Regions from separate parts of the Arthrobacter sp. 10N418 genome, predicted to be linked through region 2. Evidence: riboswitches for the same ligand, from Rfam matches in the RefSeq annotation. Region 2 holds a riboswitch; the other holds the start of a gene.
The links. A riboswitch is a leader RNA that binds a small molecule or an ion and turns the genes downstream of it on or off. The one in region 2 is predicted to bind cyclic di-AMP.

Region 1: linked by a shared signal. The riboswitch ahead of AC1DCZ_RS01670 (aggregation-promoting factor C-terminal-like domain-containing protein) and the one ahead of AC1DCZ_RS14760 (M23 family metallopeptidase) in region 2 are both predicted to bind cyclic di-AMP.

What each region holds. Positions count from the first base shown of each region.
Region 1 is NZ_JBFTIK010000002.1:47,161-58,118, forward strand. It holds gene AC1DCZ_RS01650 (winged helix-turn-helix domain-containing protein) at 221-1,084, opposite strand; gene AC1DCZ_RS01655 (hypothetical protein) at 1,674-2,570, opposite strand; gene AC1DCZ_RS01660 (response regulator transcription factor) at 2,809-3,549, shown strand; gene AC1DCZ_RS01665 (HAMP domain-containing sensor histidine kinase) at 3,553-5,118, shown strand; cyclic di-AMP (ydaO/yuaA leader) riboswitch at 5,247-5,407, shown strand; gene AC1DCZ_RS01670 (aggregation-promoting factor C-terminal-like domain-containing protein) at 5,406-6,140, shown strand; gene AC1DCZ_RS01675 (bifunctional glycosyltransferase family 2/GtrA family protein) at 6,314-7,744, shown strand; gene AC1DCZ_RS01680 (glycosyltransferase family 39 protein) at 7,741-9,693, shown strand; gene AC1DCZ_RS01685 (glycosyltransferase family 39 protein) at 9,700-10,958, shown strand, end outside.
Region 2 is NZ_JBFTIK010000018.1:64,271-75,228, reverse strand. It holds gene AC1DCZ_RS14795 (helicase-associated domain-containing protein) at 1-1,536, opposite strand, end outside; gene AC1DCZ_RS14790 (hypothetical protein) at 1,547-1,780, opposite strand; gene AC1DCZ_RS14785 (cold-shock protein) at 1,961-2,344, shown strand; gene AC1DCZ_RS14780 (DUF3027 domain-containing protein) at 2,353-2,877, shown strand; gene AC1DCZ_RS14775 (MFS transporter) at 2,922-4,241, shown strand; gene serC (phosphoserine transaminase) at 4,293-5,423, opposite strand; gene AC1DCZ_RS14765 (iron-dependent transcriptional repressor DtxR) at 5,710-6,405, shown strand; cyclic di-AMP (ydaO/yuaA leader) riboswitch at 6,559-6,767, shown strand; gene AC1DCZ_RS14760 (M23 family metallopeptidase) at 6,772-7,593, shown strand; cyclic di-AMP (ydaO/yuaA leader) riboswitch at 7,732-7,901, shown strand; gene AC1DCZ_RS14755 (NlpC/P60 family protein) at 8,210-8,959, shown strand; gene AC1DCZ_RS14750 (HNH endonuclease) at 9,181-9,681, shown strand; gene mobA (molybdenum cofactor guanylyltransferase) at 9,734-10,453, shown strand; gene AC1DCZ_RS14740 (DUF6457 domain-containing protein) at 10,450-10,737, shown strand; gene AC1DCZ_RS14735 (molybdopterin-binding protein) at 10,734-10,958, shown strand, end outside.

The DNA of each region.
Region 1 (10,958 bases), on a different contig from region 2:
CGCGCGGCCGCCGGTCGGTCAGTCCTCCAGGACAAACGTCACTTCCAGCGCGATGTGCCGGGCAACCGCAGCCGCGGAGACACATGCTGCCCAGGCAGTCCACCCACCGCGTCCGTCGCGGCGGGAATGTGGCCGCGCGCCCGAAATCCGCTTGAGCTTCCGGACAAGGCAAAAGCGGCCGCCCCTGCAACAGGGACGGACGCTTTGCGTGAGCCGGACGCTAGATGGAGTATTCCGGAGCGGCCCAGACAACAACCTCGGGGTGCTCGTAGAAGCGGTAGCCCTGGCCGCGGACGGTACGGACGGTGTTGGCAAGGCGCCCGAGCTTCGAGCGCAGGCGGCGGATGTGGACGTCGATGGTGCGCTCGTTCGGTACCTCTTCGGCGTTGCGCCACAGGCCCTCGAGGAGTTCGTCGCGGCCGACGGTGCGGGTGCCGTTCTCGACAAGGTAGTTCAGGAGCTCGAATTCCTTGAAAGTCAGGTTCAGCGATTCGCCGTCGAGCGCCACTTCGCGGCGGGCCAGGTCGATGAGCACGCCGGACGGACGCGGGTCCTGCGGCTGCTGGAGACGGGCGGTCTCCGCGCGCTGCCGGGCACCGGCAGTGGGGTCGCCGAAGGTGGAGCGCACGACGTCGAGGGCGGAACCCGGGGTGCTGGCCGGCGCTACGGCGACGGCAGCGTAGCTTTCCGCACCCGCAACGAGGGACTGCGCGTAGGCGCGGATCTCCTGGGCAAGCTTGGCGATGGAGGTGCCGGCAGCCGCCGCGGTTTCCTCGTCGATACCCATGTACAGGACGAAGCCGCGGGCGACGTTGTCGCTGGCGACCGGACGGACCGGGCTGCCGTTGCCCGCGGCAATCACGGGGGTGGGGGCGGTGGCGGGCGCCGGCGGAACGGCCCGGAGCTGGCCGTAGGAGTCCGGGTTGTAGCCCTGCGCCGCGTAGCCCGGGGCCGGGAAGCTGTTGGCGGGTGCGCCCGGTGCAAAGGCGGGGCGGCCGCCGAAGCCCTGACGGATCCCGGAGGTCTGGCCGGCCTTGCTGGCGTTACGGACGGAGATGTGGACGTATCCGGATGCAACTGACATGGATTGCTTACCTCAATGTGAATGGCCGTCATCGCGGCTCGAATGCTAGTTTCCCCGCAATGAAACTGGGGAGGGGCGCCCGACTCTGGGCTGGGGGCGAATGCCTAGAAACTCTTGGGGGTGTAAAAGTTAGGCGTGCATTCGACAACAACGCATCGCGGTATCAGCGGGTGGGCTGACCCAGGAAGCTGCGGCTGCAGGTGCTGTTGAGTTCTTGTTCACAATTGAAGTGTGCAACGTAACAATGAAAACTTGCAAGTAACAATGGACTCCAGGTTCCACATAGTGAGACAAAATGCAGGAATGTAGTCTAGATCACAATTCTGCCGTGTCAATAAAATAACAAGTGTTTTTCCGACCGGCCGGTCGGTGTGCGTTATTCTCCGAATCTTCTTCGGCAAACCTGAGCAACTCTTCTGAATAATTCACTGTATTAGAAATCGGCAGAAACTGCCCATGCCGATCCATGACCTCCCGCCGTCCACGGAGTGGGCACGCTGCCGGACCCCGGAGGGCCCGGCAGCAAAGGTGGTTTCGGCTCAGCCGGATCCGCCTGCGTGGTGGTTCGCCCGGCGGATCCGGACCGGACTCAGTTCGACTGCCCGGTGGCCGTCGCCGCGACGACCAGGACCGACTCCGCCGTGTAGTCCGAGCCGTTTTTTGCCGCAACGATCCGCACCGTGCCACCGGCGACAATGTCGGCAACGCTTAGCTGGCTGCCTGCGCTGCCTCCGGCCTGCTGTCGCCGTTGTTGCAGGTTGCCCACCACCACATCGCCGCCCAGGGCATAGCTGCGCGTGAATCCGTCGCTGCTTTTGACGGTGACAGACGTCGTGCTGAGGTCCGACACAATGCCCAGCTGTTCGGCCTTGGTGACGTACCCGCTTCCCTGCAGGACGACGTATTCGGCGTGCACCGCCGCGGACAGGCCGCCCGCCATCCCGGCTGCCCCGCCGGGAGCGGCATTGCCGGAGCCGCCCTGGGCCTGCGCGCCGCCTCCGGCGAAGCCGCCCTGGGCAGACCGCGGGCCGCCCTGCACGGAACCCTGGCCGCCGGGGCCGGCGAATCCCCCTGCCGCTCCGCGCGTCGTTCCATCGGCTGCCGCGGAACTTGACGAAAGGGTGTACACCCCGACGCCGGCCCCGGCCGCCAGCACCACGGCGGCACCGGCGACGGCGAGTCCCCGCTTGAGGGTCCAGGGCTTGCCCGTGGAGGCCTTAGCGGGAGTGGCGCCCGGCGCACCCCAGCCCGGCGCTGCGGCGCTTTGGGGCGGCGCACCCCAGCCCGGCGCTGCGGCGCTTTGGGGCGGCGCACCCCAGCCCGGCGCTGCGGCGGGTGCCGGCCGCCCGGCGTCGTGCTGTGCGTTCGCGGAAGGTGCAGGCGCAAAGGGTACGTCCGCGTGCTGGGTGTTGACCGGCGTCGCCACGGGGGCCGGCGTGCCGCCGGGGGTGGTTTCGGGGACAGGACCGGGCTGCTGACCGCTCATGGTGTTCTCCTCTTCTGGGTGCGGGACCGCTGTTCCATCCCGGGTCGTTGTGCGTCCAGCGTGCTGGGCGATCCTGTGCCTGTGCTGTGCGGCTCGACAGCCGGGGCTGTGACCTGGCGGCGGGCCGGGAGAGGGCCAAAAGCGCCCGCAGACCCATCCAGCTCGCTAGGCTGGGATTCACAGGCGCCGCACAGGGTTCCCAAAGCCGCACCAAATCGGCAGAACGGAGAGTTGTCCCATGGCCACTTCGCACTCCATGACCAACAACCTTCCCCAGCTCACGCATCCGGACGGCTCCCCCATCCGCGCGCTCGTGGTGGACGACGAACCCAGCCTGTCCGAACTCATGAGCATGGGCCTGCGGATGGCCGGCTGGTCCGTCGCCGTCGCCGCGGATGGCCCCGAAGCCGTCAAGCTTGCCAAGGAGTTCCGCCCTGACGTGCTGGTACTCGATGTCATGCTCCCGGGGTTCGACGGCGTGGAACTCCTGACCCGGATCCGCGCCTTCGCACCCGAGGTGCCGGCGTTGTTCCTGACGGCAAAGGACGCCGTCCAGGACCGGATCACGGGCCTGGCCGCGGGCGGCGACGATTACGTCACCAAGCCGTTCAGCATGGAGGAAGTGCTGCTGCGCCTGCACCGGCTGGTCCAGCGGTCCGGGGTGGCCGCCATGGACACCGCGGAACTCGTGGTGGGAGACCTGGTGCTCAACGTCGACACCCGGGAAGTCACCCGGGCGGGCCAGGAGCTGCATCTGACCGCCACGCAGTTCGAGCTCCTGCGCTACCTCATGGAGAACCCCAAGCGCGTGATCAGCAAAGCCCAGATCCTGGACCGCGTCTGGGACTACGACTTCGGCGGACAGGCCAACATCGTTGAACTGTATATTTCCTACCTCCGCAAGAAGGTCGACGCCAACCACCCTCCGATGATCCACACCGTGCGCGGCGCCGGCTATGTGCTGAAGCCGGCGGACTGATCTGTGCCCACACTCTCCGGTGAGATCCGTGCCCCCGGGCGCGACTGGCGCGACCCGTCCACCTGGCACCTGCGCACCCGCCTGGTCCTCGTCGCCATGGCCCTGCTCGTCTCCATCTGCGGCGCCGTCGGCCTGTTCAGCTACGCCTCCATGGATTTGTTCCTCACCCGGCAACTCGACACGCAGCTCGATGAGGCGTCCCACCGCTCCAGCGAGTTCGGCCGGCCCTCGCCCGGCGGTTCCGGCGGACGCCCGGATCCCCTCGAGGCACGGGGGCAGGGCGTCGGCACGCTGAACGCCCGGATCCTGGGCGGCGCCGTCAGCAGCGCCGGCTTCCTCGCCCAGGATGCCAGCCGGAAGAGCCTCTCCCCCGACGACGACCACGTTCTCCTGGCGCTCACGCCGAACGGCATCCCCGTGGACCGCACCCTGTCCGCCGGCGCCTACCGGCTCACCGCCGTGCAGGCACCGTATGGCGACGTGATCGTCACCGGTCTCCCGCTGGCCGAAAAACAGAACACGCTGGCGTCGCTGGTCTGGACCATGGTGGTGGTGTCCGCGGGCGGCCTGGTGCTGATCGGCCTCGCCGGAACAGCCCTGATCCGGCGCAACATGAAGCCGCTCGAACAGCTGTCCGAGGTGGCCACCAAGGTCTCCCGCCTCCCGCTCGACGCCGGCGAAGTGGCACTGGCGGTGCGGGTCCCGGCGTCGGCCGCCCATCCGGGCACGGAAGTGGGCGCCGTGGGCTACGCGCTGAACCAGATGCTCGACAACGTCTCCAACGCGCTCGAGGCACGGCAGGAAAGCGAGATGAAGGTGCGCCAGTTCGTGGCCGACGCCTCACACGAACTACGCACTCCGCTCACCGCCATCCGCGGGTACACCGAGCTCATGAGGATGACCGAGCACTTCACCCCCGACGGCGAGAAGTCGCTCGCCCGCGTGCAGAGCCAGTCCGAACGCATGACCACCCTGGTGGAGGACCTTTTGCTGCTGGCGCGCCTGGACGAGGGCCAGCCGCTCAAGCTCAGCGACGTCGACCTCACCCAGTTGGCCATCGAGACGGTCAGCGACGAGAAGGTCATGGCCCCGGACCGTGTCTGGCACCTGGAACTCCCGGACGAGCCCGTGGTGGTGCGCGGTGATGCGACCCAGCTCCACCAGGTCCTCGCCAACCTCCTGTCCAATGCTCGCAAGCACACCGGCCCGGGGACCACCGTGGTCACCGGCGTGATGCGTTCGGCAGACGGCAGTGCCGTAGTCACCGTGACGGACAACGGCAGCGGGATCGCCCCCGAATTCATCGGCCGGGTCTTCGCCCGCTTCGCACGCGCAGATGCCGCGCGGAAAAACCCGGCGGCCGGGACCGCGGAGACCCAAGCTGCGTCCGGCACCGGAGCTCCTCCCGCGACGGCGGCACCAACCTCCGAAGGGACTTCCGGGCTGGGGCTGTCCATTGTGCAGTCGATCGTGGAGGCCCACGGAGGAACGGTCGAAGTCACGTCCCGGCCGGGCCGGACAGAGTTCGCCGTGCGCCTTCCCGCAGCCCCCACGCCGGGGCTCGCGTAGCAAGCCGACGCACCGCCGAAGCGGTTCCTGTTATCGAAATGTGACTTAAGCTCGCGAATGCTGTAGCGTTTTTGGGGTGCGGCTGCCATTGGTGCCGCATATCCGGACGGACGCTAAACTCTGCCGCTTCCCGGATTCCGCTGGACCAGGCAGAGGCGGGGGACCCAGAGTTCCCGGGCATTCTGCACACTTGCGCCCTTGGGGTGAAGCCGACACGTGATCTTCCGTGCGGCCGGATGACCTTATCCGAACCCGACAGCTAACTCCGCCGGCGTTGAGAGGCGATCATGACTGAATTCAAGGTACAAACGCGCCCTGAGGGCGTTTCGCGAAAACCCCTTTCCACCAGGTCGCGCCACCGCGCCGAGCCGGCCCAGCCCGCTTCACCCCTGTTCCGGTTCGCTTCAAACATCGGGTCCACCGGCCGCCGGGCTGCCGTTGTCACTGCGGCCTGCGCGGTGCTGATCGGCGTCGGCGCCGCCGGACAGGCCGCCGACATCCCAGGACCGACCGCCGGCGCGGCGAGCGCCGAGGCATCCACCAGCGCCGACCCGCTGACGCACCTGAACTTCGACAGGGTCCGGGTCGGGGCCCAGGCTGCGCCGACCGCCGGAAACGTCGCGCCCCAGGCGGCAGAAGTGAAACCGGCCGAGACACCGGCACCCGCGGCCCCGGCGGCCCCTGCGCCGGCCCCGGCTCCCCCGGTAGCCGTCGACGACCCGGCCGGCGCGCAGGCCTACGCTGCGGCCCAGCTCGGCACCTACGGCTGGGCCCCGAGCGAGATGCAGTGCCTGATGAAGCTTTGGACCCGGGAGTCTGACTGGAAGACGACCGCCACCAACGCCAGCAGCGGCGCCTACGGCGTGGTCCAGTCGCTGCCGGCCGAGAAGATGGCGAGCGCCGGCGCAGACTACATGACCAACTACCGGACCCAGATCAACTGGGGCCTGAACTACGTCAAGCAGCGTTACGGCTCTCCGTGCGGTGCCCTGAACTTCCACTACGCCAACAGCTGGTACTAAGGCCGGAAGAGGCAACGCCCGCCCCTCACAGCAGACCCTGGATCGTCGATCCGGGGTCTGCTGCTTTTTTGCCTGCTTCTTGGTGCCTGCCGGCTTTTTCCTTGGCGGACTTCCACAGGCACCGCACAGCTTTGGCCTAAACCCCTCATATGAGACGCCGTCACTGTTGAACCATGACGTTCACAGACCAGGCCCCAGGACCTCTGCCGCACCCGACGGCGACGCCGGCCGGACAGGCCGCTCCGGCCAGGCTTTCCCTGGCCGGAGCACCCGTCACGAGTGCCACCCCCGGACGCGCTGCTGAAGCAGGCCGCCGGCGCTCCCCCGTCGACACCCGGACCGCTGACCCGGTCCTGGATGTAACCATCCCGGTCTTCAACGAAGAACGGGACCTGGAAGAGTGCCTGCGCCGGCTGCACGCCTATCTGCTTGGTTCCTTCCCGCACACGTTCCGGATCACGGTGGCGGACAACGCGAGCACCGACGGAACGCTGAAGACGGCAGAACGCGTCGCCCGCGAACTCCGTGAGGTCCGTGTGGTCCACATGGCCGAAAAGGGCCGCGGAAATGCACTGCGCAACGTGTGGCTCGCCTCGCCGTCACCGGTCCTGGCCTACATGGACGTTGACCTGTCCACCGATCTGGCGGCCCTGGGTCCCCTGCTGGCACCGCTGATTTCCGGCCACTCCGACCTGGCCATCGGGACCCGCCTGACCCGCAACTCCCGCGTCGTCCGCGGGCCCAAGCGGGAATTCATCTCCCGCAGCTACAACTTCCTGCTCCACTCCTTCCTGGGCGCCCACTTCAGCGACGCACAGTGCGGGTTCAAAGCCATCCGGTCGGACGTGGCCAGGCAACTCCTCCCGCACACCCTGGACAAGGCGTGGTTCTTCGACACCGAACTGCTGGTGCTGGCCGAAAAGTGCGGGCTGCGCGTCCACGAAGTCCCTGTGGACTGGACCGACGATCCCCAGTCCAGCGTCGACATCGTCCAGACCGCCCTGGCCGACCTGCGCGGCATGGCCCGGCTAAGCCGGGACCTCGTCTCGGGCCGCATCCCCGTCCCGGAACTGCGCGCCGCCCTCGCCCGCGGCCCTCTCCCCGCAGCCTCCCGCGCCCACGAGCAAAGCCCCGGCGGAAGCCTGTTCGGCCAGCTCGTCCGCTTCGGCAGCATCGGGGTCGCATCAACCCTCGCCTACCTGGCAATCTTCCTCTTCTGCCGCGGCCTCATGGACCCGCAGCTCGCCAACTTCCTCGCGCTGCTCACCACCGCCGTGGCCAACACCGCCGCCAACCGGCGCTTCACGTTCGGCATCCAGGGCCCCAGCCAGGTTGCACGCCATCATTTCGAGGGCCTGCTGGTGTTCGGCATCGGCCTGGCGCTGACCTCCGGGACTCTCGCCGTCGTGCACGGCGCCTCCTCCGGGCAGCCCGACCGCTGGCTTGAGATCATCACGCTCACGGCGGCGAACCTGGCCGCCACCGCCGTGAAGTTCCTGCTGTTCCGGCTGGTGGTCTTCCGTAACCGGGCCCATGCTGCGGCCCTCCCGACGCCGGGACCACTGACACTTCCCTCCCCCGCACAGAAACGGCCAAGTAAATGACCGCCACCATCAGCCCCAGCGCCGCGCCCCCTGCCCCCACCCCGGACGCGCCGCCGGCAGCACCACGGAACCGCCAAAGCCACTTGCTGTTCGGGAACCAGCCGCGCTGGGTGCGGCCCTCGGCCGCCGTACTGCTGGTCCTCACGGCCGTGCTCTACCTCTGGAACCTGCAGGCCACCGGTTACGCCAATTCCTTCTACGCCGCGGCCATCCAGGCCGGCACCAAGGACTGGGCGGCACTGCTGTTCGGCTCCCTCGACGCAGGCAACGCGATCACCGTCGACAAGCCGCCGGCCGCCCTGTGGATCCCTGCCCTGGCCGGACGGATCTTCGGCTTCTCGGCACTGAGCATGCTCATTCCGCAGGCACTCATGGGCGTGGCCGCCGTCGGACTGCTGTACCTGACCGTCAGGCGGGTATCCGGGCCGGCCGCCGGCCTGCTGGCCGGAGGCGCCCTGGCGCTGACGCCGGTGGCGGCGCTCATGTTCCGCTTCAACAACCCGGACGCCATGCTGACCCTGTGCCTGGTACTGGCCGCGTACCTGACCACGCGGGCCATCGAAAAGGCCGGCTGGGCGTGGCTCGCCGCTGCCGGTGCCGTGATCGGGCTGGCCTTCCTGAGCAAGATGCTGCAGGGCTTCCTGATCGTGCCCGGCCTCGCTCTTGCCTACCTGTGGGCGGCCCCCGCCACCTTGGGCCGGCGGCTGTTCCACCTGCTGGGCGCGGCCGCCGGGATCGCCGTGGTGGCCGGGAGCTACGTTGCCCTGTTCCAGCTGACCCCGGCGTCGGCCCGGCCGTACATGGCCGGGTCGAAGAACAACAGCTTCCTGGAGCTCACGTTCGGATACAACGGCCTGGGCCGGATCACCGGCTCCGGCGGCGGCATGCCGGGCGGCGGAGGCGGGATGCCCGGCGGCAACGTCGGCTTCGGCGGAACGGCCGGGATCACCCGGATGTTTGGCGCCAGCTTCGGCGGGGAGGTCTCCTGGCTGCTGCCGGCGGCCCTGGTCCTGCTCGGCGCCGGGTTGTGGTTCACCCGCCGGGAAGCGCGGACCTCGAAGACCCGCGCGGCGCTCCTGCTGTGGGGCGGCTGGCTCGTGGTCACCGCCGGGATCCTCAGCTTCATGAGCGGCACGGTGCACGCGTACTATGCCGTGGCCCTCGCGCCCGCAATCGGAGCCCTCGTTGGCATCGGCTCCGTGGAGCTGTGGCGGGGCCGGGCGTACTGGCCGGCACGGGTTGTCCTGGCCGTCACGGTCCTGGCGAGCTCGGTCTGGTCCGCGGTGCTCCTGGGCCGTGACCCGGCCTGGCTGCCCGGACTGCGCGTGATCGCCGTGGCCCTCGGCGTCCTCGCCGCCGCGGCGCTGCTCCTGCGGGTGGACCACTTCCCGGGACTTCCCGGCCGGTTCCGCAAGGCCGCCACGGCCGGCGTCGTGATCCTTTCCCTGCTCGCCGGCGGTCTCGGCAGCACCGCCTGGACGCTGGCGACGGCGGCCCAGCCGCACGCCGGTTCGATTCCCACCTCCGGACCCGCCGCCTCTGCGATGGGTGGCCCGACGGCGGCCGGTGCCAGGGCGTTCGGCGGCGGCGCCGGCGGCCCCCTGGGCGCCGAAAGCGCCTCTTCCGAGCTGACCACGCTGCTCAAGTCCACGGGGACCAAATGGTCCGCCATCGTCTCCGGCGCCACGCAGGCCGCAAGCCTGGAACTCGCAACAGGCACCAGCGTCATCGCGCTCGGCGGCTGGAACGGCGGCGACCCCTACCCGACCCTGGCCCAGTTCCAGGCCATGGTGGACCGCGGCGAAATCGGCTACTTCATCTCCGGCGGGATGGGCGGGATGGGCGGCGCGGGCGGCCGCGGGGGCAATTCGGAGGTGGCGACGTGGGTCGCGGCCAACTTCCAGGCCCAGACGGTCGGCACCGCCACCGTCTACAAGCTGGGAGCCTAGGCAGCCATGACTGACACCCTCCGCCCCCTCTCCGCTTCCACCCTGCTCCGGCCCCGAACGGCGGGCGGGGGCCGGCTCCCCCGCACGGCGGGTGCCACCGCCCGGTCCGCGCTCTTGCGGCCGCGGCTGGAACTGGCCGGGCTGCTCCTGGCCACCGCCGCCCTGTACCTGTGGAATCTCGGCGCCTCGGGCTGGGCCAACGCCTTCTACTCCGCCGCGGCCCAGGCAGGATCCCAGGACTGGACGGCCTGGTTCTTCGGCTCCTCGGACGCCGCCAACTCCATCACCGTGGACAAGCCGCCCGCTTCGCTCTGGGTGATGGCGCTGTCCGTGCGGCTGTTCGGGCTCAGTTCATGGAGCGTCCTCGTGCCCCAGGCGCTCATGGGGGTCGGGACGGTCTGGCTGGTCTATCTGGCCGTGCGCCGGGCAGCCGCTCCCGCCACCGCCGACGCCGGACTCGCCCACCGCGCAGGGCTGCTCGCCGGCGCGGTCATGGCCCTGACGCCGGTGGCCGTGCTCATGTTCCGGTTCAACAACCCCGATGCCCTGCTGGTGCTGCTCATGACGGCGGCCGCCTACGCCGTGCTCCGCGCGATCCAGGACGCGCGCCTGCGCTGGCTCCTGCTGGCCGGGGCGTTCCTGGGCTTCGGATTCCTGACCAAACAGCTGCAGGTGCTGCTGGTCGTCCCCGGCTTCGCCGCGGCCTATGTGCTTGCCGCGCCCGCGGGACTGGGCAAACGCCTGCTCCACCTTCTGGGTGCGGGCACGGCGATGGCCGCGGCCGCCGGGTGGTGGCTGGCCGCCGTCGAGCTCGTCCCCGCCGACGCCCGGCCATACATCGGCGGCTCACAGAACAACTCCATCCTGGAACTGACGCTCGGCTACAACGGACTGGGCCGGCTCAGCGGCGATGAGACCGGGAGTGTGGGCGGCGGCAACGGCTGGGGCACGCCGGGGCTGTTCCGGCTCTTCAACAGCGAGTTCGGCGGCCAGATCGCGTGGCTGCTGCCCTCCGTGCTGCTGCTCGGGGCCGGCCTGCTGTGGCTGGGCCGCCGGGCTCCGCGCACCGACCCCGTGCGGGCCTCCGTGATCATCTGGGGCTCCTGGGTGGCCGTCACCGGACTGACCTTCAGCCTCATGGCGGGGATCATCCACCCCTATTACATGGTGGCCCTGGCGCCCGGGATCGCAGGACTCGCCGGGCTGGGCGGCATCCTGCTCTGGCAGCGGCGGGACCAGCCCGCCGTGGCGGCGGTCCTCGCCGC
Region 2 (10,958 bases):
GGCCCCCGAGCCGAAGAGGCCCAGCATTTCCGCCTCGGCCAGGACGCCCCGGACCAGCGAGCTGAAGCGCCGGGCCATACGGGGCTGCGCCCAGTCCGCGCGCTCCAGCACGGCGGCGGCATCGAGCACCGGCGCCTGCCCGTCCGGCGCCGCGGCCTCCAGCGTGAGTTCATTCAGGATTTCCAGTATCCGCTTCCGGACCACCGGCGCATCCGGCCGCTGGGCCTCCGCGGAGAGCGCATTGATCGTGGTGCCGGCTGCGCCCCGGTGCCCGGCCGGTCCGGACGCGGCGCCGCCGGCGGGCTGGCCGACAAGGGAAGGCGCGCGTTCACTGGCCAGCCAGGCGTGGACCAGCCAGAGCCATTGTTCCTGCCGCGGAAGGGTCAGCCACTCAAGCTGCGGGGGCTGGACCCAGGCGGAGCTGTCCACGTCCAGGCGCAGGAGCCCGGCAAGGGCGCACAGCTCCGTGAGCACCCCGGCCTCATGCAGTTCGATCCGCAGGGAGTCGGCCAGGCGCTTCATCTCGCGGACACCGACCCCGCCGCTGCGGAGGGTCACAAGCGGCTGGTCACGCACGATGTAGAGGAGTTCGCCCACGAGCCGCAAGGTTTCGGCGATCGCGCCGAGGGCCGCGTTGCGCCGCAGCGCCGCGCTGGTCTGGCCGAGCCGGGGCACGGGGGGAGTCAGTGCGAAGTTCTCAATGACGTGCCCGCCGCGCAGCGAAATGCCGACACTGTGCGGCAGTTCAACGTGGGCGGCGTCCAGGGGCACCAGCAGGCCCCTGGCCAGCAGCCAGTCCACAGGGCCGACGTCGTCACTTTCGTGAAGCACGGAGGCGCGGCGTTGCGCCTGGGGAACGGCACCCATGGCCCAGTTCCCGAACCGGGCCAGCAGGGCCATCGTGCGTTCCGGGGCTGTGACGAGGATCTTCTGGAGCGCTTCCGGGGTCGCCGTCCAGTGCTGCAGGGACAAGGCCGCCTCCATCGGCGTCGTGGCCGGGGAGATGGCCGCCCCGCTGCGGGCGAGTTCTCCCACGAGCTGCACGACGCGCTGGGCGAAGGCCGGCTGGAGACGCACGAGTTCGGTGTAGCTGCGACCCAGTCCTGCAGGGTAGATGCCAATGACATCCTTGAGGCTGCCGATCGGGAGGTAGTAGCGCTGCTTCGCTGCCGCCGGGGCGACGCCGTGCGGGGGGTCTGCCCGGTGGACGAGTGCAAGTTCCTGCAGTGAATGCAGGAGCCGCTCGATTGCCGCGACCGTGGAGCCATTGATGGCTTTCTTCAGCATTGCCGCGGACGCGCTGTGGCCGGTGTCTCCGTTGGTGCACAGATGGAGTGTTTCCAGTACCTGCATCTCGGGGCGGTTGAGCCGCTCGAGCGCGCGCTGCACGCTGACGCGGCCGCTGGCACGGGCGGCGAGGGCGGCAAAGTCCGGAACCCCGGGGGAAATCAGGTCCGGCCGCGCGGAGAACAAAGCCCGCAACGACTCGTCGCTGCGTGCCTGAAGTTCCTTGCTGAGCGCGCGGATCTGGGACATCAGTCCAACGTTACCTTTCGCGCCGCTCGGGCGGGCGGCGACGGGCTGCGGCTCCGTCCACCACCAGCGCCAGCATGAGCAAGAACGCAACCGGCAGCCCGTAGAGGGCGGCGGAGGTGATCCAGACCGGGGTCGCCATGTGGTTCGAGGCTGCGGCGATGACCGCGCCGACAGCCGCGAGGGAGAGCACGGCAACGGCGGCCGCGAGGATTAGTAGGGGCCGCCGATAGCGCTGTCGAGTCATGAGGGCAACGCTAACAGTCCGGCCTCGCCCGCGCCTCACACCGTCAAAGTGGGTCAGGCAGGATAACCTTGGAGATACAGACCAACACGGTCTCCAGGCAGTCATACCCTGAACCCGCATATCCATGCGGATGCGGTGACCGCCGGCCGTGTACCCAGCAGAACGAAGAAGGTTGATTACGTGCCTACCGGCAAGGTCAAGTGGTATGACAAGGAAAAGGGCTTCGGATTCCTCGCGGGGGAGGACGGCCAGGAAGTGTTCCTGCCCAAGTCGGCCCTGCCCGAAGGCGTCACGGAGCTGAAGGCCGGCACCCGCGTTGAATTCGGTGTCGCCGACGGCCGCAAGGGCGCCCAGGCCCTGGGCCTGCGCGTGCTGGACAAGACGCCCTCCATCGCCAAGGCAAAGCGGCCCAGCGCCAAAGATCTTGCCCCGCTGGTCCAGGACCTCGTGACCGTGCTGGACAACCTGTCCGGAACTCTCTCCGCGGGCAAGTACCCGGAAGGCAACAAGGGCAAGGCGATTGCCGTTGCGCTGCGTAAGGTTGCCGACGAGTTGGACGTATAAGGCTTTTGATGACTCCGGAACCTGATCAGAGGGTGCGCAAGGCACGCGGCGAAGCCGAATCCAAAGACGGCACCCGTCCGCGCACCGGCGTTCCCGTTTGGCGCATCGGTAAGCCCGACGCTTTCCTGGCCGCCGCCGTCGACGTTGCCCGGACCGCGGTGGAGGGTATCGCCCCGGCGTGGCAGATCGGCCAGCACCTGGGTGCCAAGTCAGAGGGCGACCGCGTTGTGACGCACCTGTTCGACTCCAAGCTGCCCGGCTACCTGGGCTGGCAGTGGTATGCCGTGCTGACCCGCAACTCGCGCTCCAAGGTGGTCACGGTCGACGAGCTCGGCCTGCTGCCCTCGGAGGATTCCGTACTGGCGCCGGCCTGGATCCCGTGGGCGGAGCGCGTGCGCCCGGAGGACGCCCAGGGCGACGAGGACACCCCGGACGCTCAGGCCCAGCCGGCGGGGCAGGCCTCGGACGTGGCCGACGACGAGCCCGAAGAATCCGACGACGAGCAGGACGACTCCGCAGTCGAGGCTGACTAGCGGTTGGAAGCGTCCGGGGGAGTGCACGGGGAGGGCCGGACATGATGTCCACGTTCAAGTCGCTGCAGATCCTTAACTACCGGATCTGGTTTATCGGCGCGATCATTTCCAATATCGGGACCTGGATGCAGCGCACCGCCCAGGACTGGGTCGTGTTTGCCCACCTCACCGATCACGACGCCGGTGCCATGGGCATCACGATGGCGCTCCAGCTCGGTCCCCAGCTGTTCCTTGCCCCGGTTGCCGGACTGGTCGCCGACCGGTTCAACCGCAAACAGCTCCTTGTCCTGACCCAGTCCGCGATGGCGCTGCTGAGCGCAGGGCTCGGGGCCCTCGTCGTCTCCGGCGCCGCGCAGCTCTGGCACGTGTATGCGTTCGCGCTGCTGCTCGGCGTCGTCTCCGCGCTGGACGCGCCCGTGCGGCAGACCTTCGTCTCCGAACTGGTCCGGGACGACTATCTTCCCAACGCGGTGGCCCTGAACAGTGCTTCGTTCAATGTGGCCCGGATGATCGGACCGGCCGTGGCCGGCGTGCTCACGGTGGTCGTCGGTCCCGGCTGGGTGTTCCTGATCAACACGCTCACATTTCTCGCCCTGCTCTTGAGCCTGTGGAAGATTCCGGCGGCGTCACTTCGTCAGCTGCCGCGGGCGGGGACGGGCAAGGGCCGGATCCGGGAAGGTCTGCGCTACGTCCGGTTCCGGCCGGACATAGTCGTGGTGCTTGTGGCAATCTTCATCGTCGGAACCCTGGGACTGAACTTCGCCCTGTTCATCGCCGCCATGGTCGGGACCGAGTTCGGCCTGGACGCTGGTGCCTTCGGCCTGATGAACTCGATCATGGCAATCGGCTCGGTCGCCGGGGCGCTGTTGTCGGCAGGGCGCAGCAAGCCCAGGCTGCGGATCATCTTCGGCGCCGCCGGAGCGTTCGGCGTTGCATGCGGGGTTGCGGCCCTGGCGCCGGACTACTTCTGGTTCGGAGTGGCGCTGGTGCCCGTGGGCCTCTTCGCGATCACCATGATGACCAGCGCGAACGGCTACGTCCAGACCACGACGGATCCGGTGATGCGCGGCCGCGTCATGGCCCTGTACATGGCGATCTTCATGGGCGGCACCCCCATCGGCGCGCCGTTCGTGGGCTGGGTGGCCAATGTTGCCGGTCCGCGCTGGTCGATGAGCGTCGCGGCCGGCTCGGGCCTGATCGCGGCACTGATCGGGGTCCTGTGGATTGTCCGGGCGAAGCAGCTGCGGATCCGCTTTGACCGGCGTGCCCGCGGGCTGCGGCACTTCCGCCTCGAATCCGGCTCCGGCGCAAACGCAAGCGGCGCCGCCCGGGAAACAAAGCCGGACGACGCCGTCGAACACTGACTCCTGCGCGGCCGGCGGGCTTCCCCGCCCCGGGCCCGCCGCGAGGTGGCGCTACTTCTTGAGCTCGCCCGCGACGAAGTCGATGCACTCCAGCAGCGCCGAAACATCCTCCGGCTCGATCGCCACGAAGGTTGCGATCCGCAGCTGGTTGCGGCCCAGCTTGCGGTACGGCTCCGTGTCCACGATGCCGTTGGCGCGGAGCACCTTGGCGATGGCGGCTGCATCGACCGATTCGTCGAAATCGATCGTGGCGATAACATTCGAGCGGTCCTCAGCCTGGGCCACGAACGGCGTGGCGTAGTCGGAGGCCTCGGCCCAGCGGTAGATCCGCCCGGCGGAGTCCGCGGTCCGGGCAGCGGCAAAGTCCAGCCCGCCGTTGGCGTTGAGCCACTGCACCTGGGCATCCAGGGTGACCAGCGTGGCCAGTGCCGGCGTGTTGTACGTCTGGTTCAGCCGCGAATTGTCGATGGCCGTCTGGAGGTCCAGGAAATCGGGAATCCAGCGGTCGCTGGCCTTGATCCGGGCTGCCCGTTCCAGGGCCGCCGGGGAAAACAGACCCAGCCACAGGCCGCCGTCGGACGCGAAGTTCTTTTGCGGGGCAAAGTAGTACACGTCCGCTTCAGCCACGTCCACGTCCAGGCCACCCGCCGCCGATGTCGCGTCCACGAGTACGAGGGAACCCCGGTCGGCGCCGGCCACGCGCTTGACCGGAGCGGCAACGCCGGTCGAAGTTTCGTTCTGCGGCCACGCATAAACGTCGACGCCGGACTCTGCCCGGGCGGACGGGCGGGTGCCGGGCTCGGACTTGATGATGGACGACTCCGCGAGGAAGGGCGCCTTGTTGGTGGCGGCAGCGAACTTCGAGCCGAATTCTCCAAAGGACAAGTGCTGTGTCTTGTTCTCGACCAGGCCGAAGCTGGCGATATCCCAGAACGCCGTGGAGCCGCCGACGCCGAGGATGACCTCGTAGCCCTCCGGAGCGCGGAAGAATTCACCGAGCCCCGTCCGGACCGAACCGACAAGGTTCTTGACGGGCGCCTGGCGGTGGGAAGTTCCCAGCAGTGTCGCCGACGCCGCTGCCAAGGCCTCCATCTGTTCCGGACGGACCTTGGACGGGCCGGCGCCGAACCGTCCGTCCTTGGGGAGGAGGTTTGCGGGGATCGTGATGCTGGTGTCGCTCACAGGGGCTCCAATTTTCGGCTGATGCTTAGCGTGGCTTGGGAGATGGTCCGGCAGGGGTGGCTGCAACGAAGGCTCCGTTTCATTCTGCCTGACTGCCCCGGTGGACGCGGAAAGAGGCCGTCACAGTCCGGTCATTGAGACGACCGCGCGTACGCTCGAAGATTATCCGGAGTAATTCAAAATAGGCTAAGCTGTGCTGCGAACGTACGGCGAATCCCGCCAGGGCGCAATCTGCGCGCGGTACGGTGGGAATGATGCAAGGACGGCGCTCGAGGAGCTGAGCTGAATGACGGATCTGATTGATACGACGGAGATGTATCTTCGGACCATTCTGGAACTTGAAGAAGAAAACATCGTCGCCCTCCGCGCCCGCATTGCCGAAAGACTGCGCCACTCCGGCCCCACTGTGTCCCAGACCATTGGCCGGATGGAGCGTGACGGCCTCGTGGTTGTTTCGGGCGACCGCCACCTTGAGCTGACGGAAACCGGCCGGAAACGCGCCGTCGGTGTCATGCGGAAGCACCGCCTGGCCGAACGCCTGCTCGCTGACGTGATCGGCCTCGACTGGGCGTACGTCCATGAGGAGGCCTGCCGCTGGGAACACGTGATGAGTGAACGAGTGGAGCGCCGGATCTTCGAGATGCTCGACCACCCGACCGTTTCGCCGTACGGGAACCCGATTCCCGGGCTCGCGGACCTCGGCGGCGCCCCGTCCAGCGAGTTCGCCGCGGACGTGGTGAACCTGCTGGATGCCATGGCCGGTTACGGCGCTGATTCGAGGATCATTGTCAGCCGCCTGGCGGAGCCGATCCAGGTGGAACCGGAGTTGCTCGTCCAGTTGGACGAGGGCGGAATCCGTCCCGGGGCACGCCTCTCGCTGGAGCGGGTGGGCGAGTACATCTCGGTCCGGGTTCCGGATATCGAAGGCGCTCTCGAACTGCCGCCCGAAGTCGCGGCGCATGTGTTTGTAACGGTCGGCTGACCTGCGCTGACGCCTGGGTTGTGGGACGACCTATGAGTTGTGCACAAGCGTGATTACGGATTTATTACCGGGCGGCTTAATCACCTATAGTTAGTCTCCAGTACCGATACCAAAGCGTTACCTGATCCGAAGCCGAACCCTGCCAGCGGATCAGTCGCAGAATCGCCTTCTGGCAGGGGCGGGGGAACCACTTGCGGCCGCCTTCAGGGCGGCCTTGGGGTGAAGTCCGTCAGCGGCAAGCGCACTCCACAGTGGGATTCCAACGTGCCTCTGTGTCTGGAAGCTTGCCACGGCGGACCGGGTCTTTGATCTCTCTGACCCGAATCCGACAGCTAACTCCGCAGGCCATCCAGAGAGGAACCGTCCTTGACCACCCAGACCGCCAAAGGTCGCCGTCGCGCCGCCGGTCCTGCTCCGGAACCGCGTCCGGCTCTCGCGCCGTTGGCCGACCGCCCGCGTGACGCGCACCGCGTCGAACGCCGGGGCCGCCGCAGTCCGTTCCGCCAGATAACGGACTTTGCCGCTGCCAGCGGCGTCGGGCAGAAGGCCGGAATCGCTTTGGCTGCCACAGGCCTGGTCCTCACGGTCACCGTCCCGGTCACCAGCCCGGTCATGGCCACGGACGTCGGGCCTTCCGGATCCGTTTCCGCCGCAGCGCAGCCGGATGTAACTGCCGCAGCGGGCGCCAAGGTCGACTTCAGCCGCACGGCCGTCACCACCAAGGGTGACCCGGACGGGAAGCTCAAACAGCTGCTGAGCGCGCAGTCCGTCGGCAGCATCACCCGCGCGGCGTCGGCCGGCACCCTCGGTGCGCCGCTGGATGTGATGATCGCTTCCTCGCCCTTCGGCTACCGTGTCAGCCCCATCACGGGCGGTGCCGGTGAGTTCCACCGCGGCCAGGACTATGCCGCGCAGTGCGGAACAGCCGTCCACGCGGCAGCCAGCGGCACGGTGACCTTTTCGGGATGGCACCCCTATGGCGGGGGCAACCGCATCGTGATCGACCACGGCAACGGCCTGGAGACCACGTACAACCACCTGTCCTCTTCCTCGGTCCACGTCGGCCAGAAGGTCTCGCGCGGCGACCTCATCGCCATGAGCGGCACCACCGGCGCGTCGACCGGCTGCCACCTCCACTTCGAGGTGATGGTCAACGGCGATGTGGTTGACCCCCTCGGCTGGCTCTGAGCCAAGATGAAGGGTCACTCTCGCATTCTTGTGACACGCCGTGATCTGAATGTGACATTGAATCCCAACTGCTGTACCGTATGAGGTACGCCAACTTTTCCGAAGTTGGCGCTCTTGAGTGGATTGCCTAGCTCTGCCACCGCTCAAGGTCCGTTCGCATTACATCGTCTGGCAGGGGCGGGGGAACCAATTTTGGTCTTCGCAAGAAGGCCTTGGGGTTAAGTCGCAAAGCTTCCCAGGAAGCGGAGCGGCCGGGTGACTCCCATCCGAATCCGACAGCTCACCTCGCAGGCATTGGGAGAGGCTACTTTCGTGTCTTCACGCCACAATGCTGCGCGTCACCGCGCGTGCGCGGCTCTAGCGAGCCCGCTGGAATCCAAGTCCCGTGCTGCCCTTGCCGGCGCCCGGATTGGATCCGACTCCACAGGCTCCATTGCTGCCGAGTCCGGACTGCAGGCCAAGCACCTGCACGCAGTTCCCGCTTTTGGCGCGTCTTCGCAGTACACCCTTCGCTAACTAACCCATTCGGGGCGATCCGGCGTACCCCCAAGATGCCGGAGCGTCCTCAGTCCGCGCCTAAAACGCGCGGTCCAAGGATCACGAAAGAGAGAACTGAATGACTACTCGTGCAATCGCACGGCACCGCGCCGAGGTCACCAAGACCAACTCGCTGGCTGTCATTGCCAAGGCTGTCGGCGACAACGCCGGCGGCATGGGCCGCCAGGCTGCAGTCATCGCTGCAGCGTCCGGCCTGGTCCTGACCAGCGGTATCGCGGCCAACGCTGCTGAGACCAACGTTCAGCGCGAATCCACCTCCGCTTCCGCCCTCGAAGTCCAGTCAGCTTCCCCGGCAACTATTTCGGCTGCTTCGACCATCGCGATCTCCTACGAGAAGCCGACTGTGTCCACGTCGCCCGCCCCCGTGGTCGAGGCCCCGAAGCCCGTTGTGAAGGTCCAGGATGCCACCGCGGCAAAGACTGCGGGCACCCAGGCCGGCGCCACTGCATCCGTCGGCGCACCGGCAGCCATCGGCAGCGGCTTCGGCGCCACCATCGCCGCCGCCGCCTACGCCCAGATCGGCGTGTCGCAGGACTGCACCGCGCTGGCCACGAACGCTTTGGCCGCAGCCGGCATCCACTACCACGGCTGGCCGGCAGGTTACCTGTCCCTGGGCCGCACCGTGAGCGCCGCCGAGGCTCAGCCGGGCGACCTCGCTTACTACCAGAACGGCGGCGTGGGCATGGCCCACATCGCTGTCTACGTCGGCAACGGCATGGCCGTCCACGGCGGCTGGAACGGCGGCACCACCGCCCTCTACAGCGTCAACATCGGCTCCGGCCCGGTCTTCATCCGCGTCGGCGGCTAGGTCAATAGCTCCATCCTTCGAAGGACCCCTGCCCTTGCGGCGGGGGTCCTTCGCGTTTCCCCGGCATGAACCAGTCCGGTACTACGGACCCGCGGGCGAGAAAAAATTCGGTGATACGGCACTTGGGTGTTTACTCTTGTCTTGTCGATCCATAGCCCGACCATGCAGAGGGCAGCCGGCCCTCGTGCCCCTGGCGGGTGCGGCCGTGAAGAGGTATGCGGATGCGCACTCTCGTTCTGAATGCTGGATATGAACCGCTCGCGGTAGTGACCTTCCGCCGGGCTCTTGTCCTCGTGCTCACCGGAAAGGCCAGCGTGGTGGCCGAGGGCGACGATCCCGTCGTCGGGCCGCAGGACATCCTGGGCCGCCCGTCCGTGATCCTCCTGAACCGCTACATCAGGCCCCGGTACAACACCCTGACCGCGGTCAGCCGCCGGGGGGTGCTGCGCCGGGACAGCCACCGGTGCGCTTACTGCGGCAAAGCGGCCCACACGATCGATCACGTCCAGCCCAAGTCCCGGGGCGGGGCGGATTCCTGGGAGAACCTCGTCGCTGCCTGCCTCCGGTGCAACAACGCCAAAGGTGACCACACCCCGGCCGAAATGGGCTGGAAGCTCGGCTTCGTCCCAGCCCCGCCCAGGGGCACCCTCTGGCAGATCAAAGAGCTCGAGAAGCCGACGCCGGCCTGGGATCCGTTCCTGCTGCCCGAATCCGCCGCCTGACTTCCTCCGCGGTCCGGCCGCGCCCGCTGCCGCGCCGCGCTAGGCTGAAGCCGTGGAGTTCGATGCTGTCATTCTCGCCGGCGGGCGGTCCGCCAGGCTCGGCGGCGTGCCCAAATCCGGGCTGGAGTACGGGGGCGCCACCCTCCTTGAGCTCTCGCTGCGGGCCGCGCACGGTGCCGGGGACGTCGTCGTGGTCGGGCCGGACCCGGGAACCTTGCCCGCCGGCGTCTTGAACTGTCGCGAGGACCCTCCCTTCGCCGGCCCCGCCGCTGCGATAGCCGCCGGGCTCTCCGCGCTGGCCGCGCACAAGACCGTGCGCCCGGGCTCCACAGGTCCCGCGCCCCTGACCCTGGTCCTGGCCTGTGACATGCCGGGCGCGGAAGCTGCCGTCCGTGCACTCCTCGACGTGCTGGAAGGAAGCGGGCCGTTGGGCACGTCCGGTCACGGGGTGGCCGGCGAGACCGGGGCCAGGGGCGTCATGGCGGTCTCCGCCGACGGACGCAGGCAACCCCTCCTGGGGCTGTATAGCACAATTGCGCTACAACGATCCGTCGCGGACGCTGCCGGGCGGGGCGCCCTCGAAAACGCCTCGGTCTTCGGCCTTCTTGCTAGTCTTGAGGTGCGGGAAGTTCGCGTCCCGGCCGGTTCCACGGACGATGTGGACACCTGGGACGACGCCTCCGCGCTCGGGGTATCCGGTCCCATTCCCGGCCATGTCCAGGAGGCCGGTCCGGGGGCCGCAACTGAACACGACTTTGGAGGCAAACGGTGAAGAGCCAGGACGAAACGCTGGAAGACTGGTGTCGTGCGCTGCTGCAGGCCCTGGAGCTGGAGGGCGTCGAGATTGACGTTAACGAGGTCCTGTCCCTGGCCGGCGTCGCCGCCCATTCCATAGTGCGCCCGGCCGCCCCGCTGACCACCTTCATCGCCGGCTTCGCCGCCGGACTGGCATCCGGTTCCGGCCAGGCCACCGATGCAACCTCCATGCAGGCTGCCATGCGCGTGGCCCGCCAGCTCGCCAAGGACTACGCGGACGCCGAAGCTTCCGGGGCATGACACCTGCCCCTCCCCGCGGCAGCGACCCCGCTTCCGCGGACGACTCAGGACCCGGGTATGCCCACGACGCCGGAACGCACCCGGAGAAGGACCCGACGGCGGACGGCGCCGACACAACGCCGCACCGTCACCTCGCCCACACCTGGCAAGAGGCCCGGCAGCTCGCCTTCGACTGCGCCACCCCCATTCCCGCGGCCCCCGTGCCGCTCCGGGGCGCGCTG